DNA from 2 places in the Lysinibacillus sp. FSL M8-0134 genome. Region 1 is predicted to be linked to the other one. Evidence: riboswitches for the same ligand, from Rfam matches in the RefSeq annotation. Region 1 holds a riboswitch; the other holds the start of a gene.
The links. A riboswitch is a leader RNA that binds a small molecule or an ion and turns the genes downstream of it on or off. The one in region 1 is predicted to bind cobalamin.

Region 1 (3,419 bases):
CTCGCTCCTCTATTTGTGCTGCTAATGATAGCGTTTGTACTGATAAGTTAGATGTAAACGTCATTCTTTTCTTCTCCATTTCACCGTTGTCCCGCATTTCAATCAGTAAGATATTTATGATCTAAATTGAACTAACTCTCTCTAGAATTTGCTAATCAACTACTGGTATATCAACGCTCATGACAGATCTTTTTCTTTATTTCATTATCATCTTAACAATTTGTATGTGTACCTGCAAAACTTGCCTATTGTTTCTAAGCGCATTTTACGCTAAGCTAATGTGCGGACTTGTTTCAAGAAGCGTGTTTAATGACTGAATTTGGCTCATAAATCCATAGATTTTGTTTCAAGAAAAGTCTTTTAACATAAAAAGAAGTTTATTTATTACTAGAAGGGGTGAAAGGAATGGCTTGGGAGGTTTTTAGTATTATCGGAACAATTGCCTTTGCTATTTCTGGGGCAATTATTGCCATGGAAGAAGAATACGATTTATTCGGTGTCTATATACTCGGAATTGTAACTGCTTTTGGCGGGGGGGCTATTCGAAATTTACTTATCGGACTACCTGTCACGACCTTATGGGGGCAGGATATGATGTTTCAAATTGCGTTAGCAGCGATTACTATATTTTTTATTTTCCCTCATCATTTGATTCAGCATTGGCATCGTTGGGGTAACTTCACAGATGCGATTGGCTTATCAGCATTTGCAATTCAAGGTGCGTTGTATGCCGTGAAACTAGATATGCCTATTAGTGCTGTGATAGTAGCTGCTGTCTTAACTGGTTCGGGTGGCGGCATTGTGCGTGATTTATTGGCTAGACGTAAACCATTAGTTCTACGAGATGAGGTGTATGGTGTTTGGGCTGCACTTGCAGGGCTAATTATTGGATTTGAAGTGTTTACAGGAGACATCTTCCTTTATATTTTATTCGCCATCATCACAGTGTTACGCATTCTTTCCTATATGATGAAATGGCGTTTGCCTTTACGTAAGCTAAATCGAGCATAATGAGTGGGGAATAAGCCCAAATAGTATTGGAACTATACAGGCTTATTCCTTTTTTATTTAGCTAATAGTTGCATCGCTTCCTCTAACGTCACCATATTGTTCATCATGGAGCAGGCTGCATCTAAAATGGGAAAAGCTAAGGCGGCACCAGAGCCTTCTCCTAAGCGCATGTTCATATGTAGCATTGGTTCAATGCCGAGTAACGCTGCGGCAATTTTAGCACCCGGTTCCTCTGAAGCATGGGAAGGGATAATATAATCTTTTACTTTCGGTTCAAGCTTATATGCGATAAGTGCGGCAATAGTTGAAATAAAACCATCAATCACAACCGGCTTACGATGGACAGCTGCCCCTAGTATGATACCAGCCATGGCCCCTATCTCTAAGCCCCCGACTTTAGCTAATACATCTAAACCGTCTTGAGGGTCTGGTTGATTGACCTCAATAGCTTTTTTAATAACCGCTGCTTTATGAGCAATGCCACCATTGCCTACACCTGCCCCAAACCCTGTTACTTCAATTGGATCACATCCAGTCAATACAGCTAAAATAGCAGCACTAGGTGTTGTATTACCAATGCCCATTTCACCTGTGCCAAGTACATTAGCCCCTTTTGCTATTTCCTCTGTCGCCACATGAATTCCTACTTCAATTGCTTGAATGGCTTCCTCTTTAGACATGGCAGGTCCTTTTGCCATATTGTCTGTACCGTACTTTATTTTATTGATGATGACACCTGCACCGTGTGGAATCTCTTCTTTCACCCCTACATCTACTGTGACAACCTTGGCATTGGTAATGTTTGCAATTGCACAAACGCCTGTACCACCTTGAGGGAAATTTAATGTTTGAAAGACCGTAACATCTTGTGGATTCGTGGTTACACCTTCTTCACAAACACCGTGATCAGCAGCACAGACAATAATGACCTTTTTATCAACGAGCGGATATAATTGTCCAGTTATCCCAGAAAGCTGCACAGCAATGGACTCTAGTTTTCCTAAACTACCAGGGGGCTTACAGAGAGCATCTATACGCTTTCTTGCTTGCTCCCTCGTTTTCATGTCAGCACCTTGGATGTTTTGTAACGTGTTTTGTAGTAATTGCATGATAATTTCTCCTTTCCTTTTAAGACAAAAAGAAAAAGCCTGTAGTTTATCGTCACAACAAATAAACTACAGACTTTTCCATCATCCATACCTTTTAAAGCAAATAGGCAGGTCTCCTGGCTCAAGTTCAACATTCCACAGCACCTTCCCAGCAACGCGCTAGTGGTATTTACTATAGAACTCCCTTATACAGTGGCGGGTCCGCTAAAGATTTTCACTTTATTCCCTATTCTCCCCTTTGGGCACCTAATGCTTTTATTAAATTACTTTAAATCTACGACAGCTTATTCTTCCTGTCAAACCCTTTTACACTTTTTCGATTTCACTTTGTAATGTGGAGCCTAATAGGAGAATGGCTCCTATTAGTTGTAGCAGCGTCATTTTTTCTCCAATAATCATCGTGGAGATCACTAATGATGTCAGTGGATCAATATAGCTAAGAATAGCTATACTTTGACCTTTTAGCTGTGACATGCCTAAAAAGAATAAATAAAACCCTATACCTGCATGGACAATGCCCAATACGATGAGTAATAGAATAGAAGCAAAATTTATTTGCATCACCTGAAAACCCGTCGTTCCTACAATATAGAGGCTGAGGAAAAATGCAGCTAAACAGAGTTGGATAATCGTATTATGTGGTTCCTTTAACCCGCGAATATTTTTATTTGTAAATGTTAGTAGGGTGTAAAAGCATGCCGCAATCAGACCATAGACAATACCAATTAAGTGTCCACTATTTTCTGCGTTCTGACTTTGCATTATCAAAAAAAGACCGATAAGTGCTACACCAACATAAACTATTTTTCTTGCAACTAGCTTTTCTTTTAAAATAATAGGCGATAAACAGATGACCAATACGGGTGCAAAATAATAACTTAGGGCAGCATTAGCAATGGTCGTTTCCTTATACGCCTGAAATAAAAATATCCAATTTCCACATAAAGCAACACTTGAAATTAATAACGGCCATTTATTCAGGACAATAGCGCTTCTTGCAAAGCTTTCCTTTTTATAAATAAAAATTAGTAGTAAAAAACAAGCACCAATGCCACTCATCCAAAAGGCAATCTCACTAGAAGCTAAAGGAATATACCTTGCAAAAACACCGACAGCACCAAAAATAACCATAGATAATACAAATGCTAATTTTCCGCTCATTAAAAATTCCTACTTTCTACGCATATAGTTTGAGCCTATACAGTAGAATCTAATAAGAATGAGCAATCAGTTATCGGATGCCTAAACAGTAGATTCTACTGTAAAGACATTGTTGGGGGTGCTATTGATCGAAACATA
Region 2 (3,419 bases), on a different contig from region 1:
ACTTACTTCTGGTGGAAAGTCTTCTGTATATTTAGAGATATTTTCTTGCATATGGAGCCACATATCTGATAGCTTGGAAATATAATAGGGAGCTTGCTTAGATAGTAAAATTATTTGCGACATGATTTGTGTAATGGACAGATAGCAAATAATAGATATAACCATAACACTCACTATGTATATAAAAGCAACTGCTATTTTCCGTGACATCTTCCATCGCCTTTTAAAGAACATGACGATTGGTTCTAAGAAAAATGCACTTATACCTGCAAATAGTAAAGGCATGGACACAGGGATAATAAAATAGGCAGCTACAAGTAAGGATAGAATCACAATTACTCGAAAAATCAATTTCCTAGCATTAAATTTATTCATAAACTCACCTTCTTTGCGAAAAAATTAAGTTAAGTGTACCATAAATCAAATTTTATTACGTTCTGAATCAATAAAGGTAGGGATAAATTATGGAAAAAGAGATTTTGCAACTTTTTAGTAATCTAACAGAGCGTGACCACGATATTCAATATGAATCTTACGAGGAACTAATGAAAATTATGCAGGAGCCCGTAGATTGGACATATGCAGTATGGGAACAGCTTGTACAAGCACTTACATACAAAGATGGACATGCTCGTGCACGTGCTGCACAAATTTTATGTGCCTTAGCCGCAAAAAGTGATCCAGAAGAAAGGGTATTGGAAGATTTTTTGAAAATTTGGGCTGTGACGTATGATGAGCGATTTGCCACGGCGAGGAACGCGTTACAAGCTATTTGGAAAATTGGATTAGCAGGTCAAGTACAAAGAGACTTAGTTGTCTCGTATCTAGCTAAGAGATTTCAAACCTGTTTGGATGAAAAGCATCCCTCTCTTATTCGCTATGATATTATTATTTCTTTTAAAAAGCTTTATGATGAAACGAATGACTCTAAATTAATAGCTATTGCACACCGCTTAATTGATGAAGAGCCCGAAGTTAAACACAAAAAGAAATATAAGGCAGCCATCCGTTCAAAGTAGCGAGATGGTGTTTTTTTGTACAGATGTAAAGTTTCTATTTGGAGTACAACTGTTTTTTCCTATTAATATATGGTAAACTGCTTTACAAATGAAATATTCTTGCAGAATAAAGGTGCTAACTAGCACAATCGGGAATTCGGTGAAAAACCGAAGCTGTTTCCGCAACTGTAAGTACAGCCATTATAAAGATATACCACTGTCTCCAAGGAGATGGGAAGGTTCTTTATAGCTCATTAAAATTCATTAATGAACTGTACAAGCCAGGAGACCGACCTTTATTTGAACGTATAACAACTCTTCGGAAGCTAGGAGGATATACGGCAAATTACATAGGTAATGTCATAGTAATTGGCAATCATTATGTTATTTTCGTCGTTCCTTTGCTTAAAGGAGCGGCGTTTTTTTATGCTATCGTTCATGTAAGAATTTATCAAAATGGGAAGGGGGTACATCAAGTGAAAAAGGATGCACGTTATTCTTGTTATCCGTTTATGCGTGAAAAGGCTTCAACGGTTGATTATGAGATTCGAACAGATAGTCTCACAACACATCTAGGGGTTGCATTAGCTGCAGTAAAAAAGGAGGATGTACAAGTTGTCGTAGATGATTTGCTGCTTATGTTACCTATGGCTTACCATGTCAATGGTTCAGTCCGAGGAAAGCTAGCAGTAACAGAAGAAGATCTTTCTTGGTTAAGCGAACGCTATGACTTTTATGTTCGTCATGTGAAGGAAGAAATACAAAGTTTTGTTTTACCTCAGGGCACAGAGGCTGCTGCTGCTTTACATCTTTGCCGCAGTGAAGCCAAAAAATCATATCGTACATTACATAAGGTTTCAGAGGAACGAGAGGTACCAGCTATCCTTTTCGACTACTTAGGCTTGTTAGCAAATGTATGCTTTGTCATGGCAGTCTATATGAATCACCAAGCAGGTATAGCTGAAATACCGTTTATTAGTAAATCCTATCCAATGAAAAAGAAAAGGGAGAGTAAGAATGAAGAAAGTATTTAATTTCCAATGGCTATCAGTGCTAGTACTAATATTAGTTTTAGCAGGTTGTGGTACCTCAGAAGATACAAAAAATAAAGAGGCTTCACAGGATACGCAACAAACTGAACAAACAACCTACAAAGTAACAGATGATCGTGGTGTAGAAGTAGAATTTAAAGAAGTACCAAAAACTATTGTTTCCTTACAACCAAGTAATACGGAGATTTTATTTGCACTAGGTGTTGGTGAGAAAATCGTAGGAGCAACAGAGTATGACACATATCCAGAAGCAGCACAAAAAATCGAACGAGTATCTGATTCTCAGAATTTCGATAGTGAACGCATTATAGCCTTAAAGCCAGATGTGGTCATTGCTTACACAATTGGCTCTAAGGATGCATTGAAACCATTAGAAGATGCGGGACTGAAAGTTTTTGTTATTGAATCTGCCACATCATTTGATGATGTTTATGGGGATATTGAACAACTAGCTGCTGTAATGGGTGTTGAAGATAAAGGAAATGAATTAAACGAACAGATTAAAGCGAAAATTACTGAAGTACAAACAAAGGTGAAAGAAGTAAAAGCACCGAAAAATGTTTATTTAGAGATTAGTCCTAAGCCAGATATTTATACGGCAGGCGCTGGAACTTTCCAGCAAGAAATATTAAATGCAGCCAATGTTAAGAATGTCTTTGCTGATTTAGACAATTGGGCGCAAGTGTCTGAGGAAGAGGTTATTGCGAAAAATCCAGAGGTTATATTAACAACAGTAAACTATACAGAAGATCCTATAGGGGAAATTTTGACACGTGATGGTTGGAATACTGTGAAAGCTATTCAAGATAAAGCTGTACAGTCTCTTGATACTGATATCTCTAATCGTCCTGGTCCACGTATTGGAGAAGCAGTAGAATTAGTAGCTAAAGCTGTGTATCCAGAGTTATTTAAATAACAATTCAAGGCTAGCTGATCTAACGGCTAGCCATTTTTATATGGTTAGTTATTACCTAGCGTGAAAATTGGAATTAATTTAATTTGTTCTATAGAATAAAGGTAAGAATGCTTAATAATTTAGGGAGGGTAGTGAATGGAACAGTTAGATACACAGGTTATTCCGTTTGAGGCAGTCTATAATTTCCGAGATATGGGGGGATATAAGACAAGGGATGGACGTATTGTAAAGAAGGGTTTATTCTACCGCTCTGCAGCACTTGCTAAAATGACATCAGCAGATAAAGAGCGATTTGAAATGTTAGGTATTAAAACTATTTTTGATTACCGTGACAACAAGGAAGCACAGCATAATCCTAACCCCGTGTTCTCACATGCTCGATATATTCAAATACCAGCAAAGGGTAATCATGCTTTTGAAATGCCCACAAATGCTGGTGGTAAAGATTTTTAT

Region 2: another riboswitch for cobalamin. It lies ahead of MKY49_RS20790 (ATP:cob(I)alamin adenosyltransferase); the one in region 1 lies ahead of cobT (nicotinate-nucleotide--dimethylbenzimidazole phosphoribosyltransferase).

The regions. Positions count from the first base shown of each region.
Region 1 is NZ_JBBPAJ010000001.1:1,130,274-1,133,692, reverse strand. Features, by position in the region: gene MKY49_RS05495 (methionine gamma-lyase family protein) at 1-64, opposite strand, end outside; gene MKY49_RS05490 (trimeric intracellular cation channel family protein) at 406-1,011, shown strand; gene cobT (nicotinate-nucleotide--dimethylbenzimidazole phosphoribosyltransferase) at 1,065-2,120, opposite strand; cobalamin riboswitch at 2,210-2,385, opposite strand; gene MKY49_RS05480 (DMT family transporter) at 2,427-3,281, opposite strand.
Region 2 is NZ_JBBPAJ010000002.1:197,303-200,721, reverse strand. Features, by position in the region: gene ytvI (sporulation integral membrane protein YtvI) at 1-375, opposite strand, end outside; gene MKY49_RS20795 (hypothetical protein) at 465-1,019, shown strand; cobalamin riboswitch at 1,113-1,310, shown strand; gene MKY49_RS20790 (ATP:cob(I)alamin adenosyltransferase) at 1,475-2,032, shown strand; gene MKY49_RS20785 (ABC transporter substrate-binding protein) at 2,016-2,966, shown strand; gene MKY49_RS20780 (tyrosine-protein phosphatase) at 3,102-3,419, shown strand, end outside.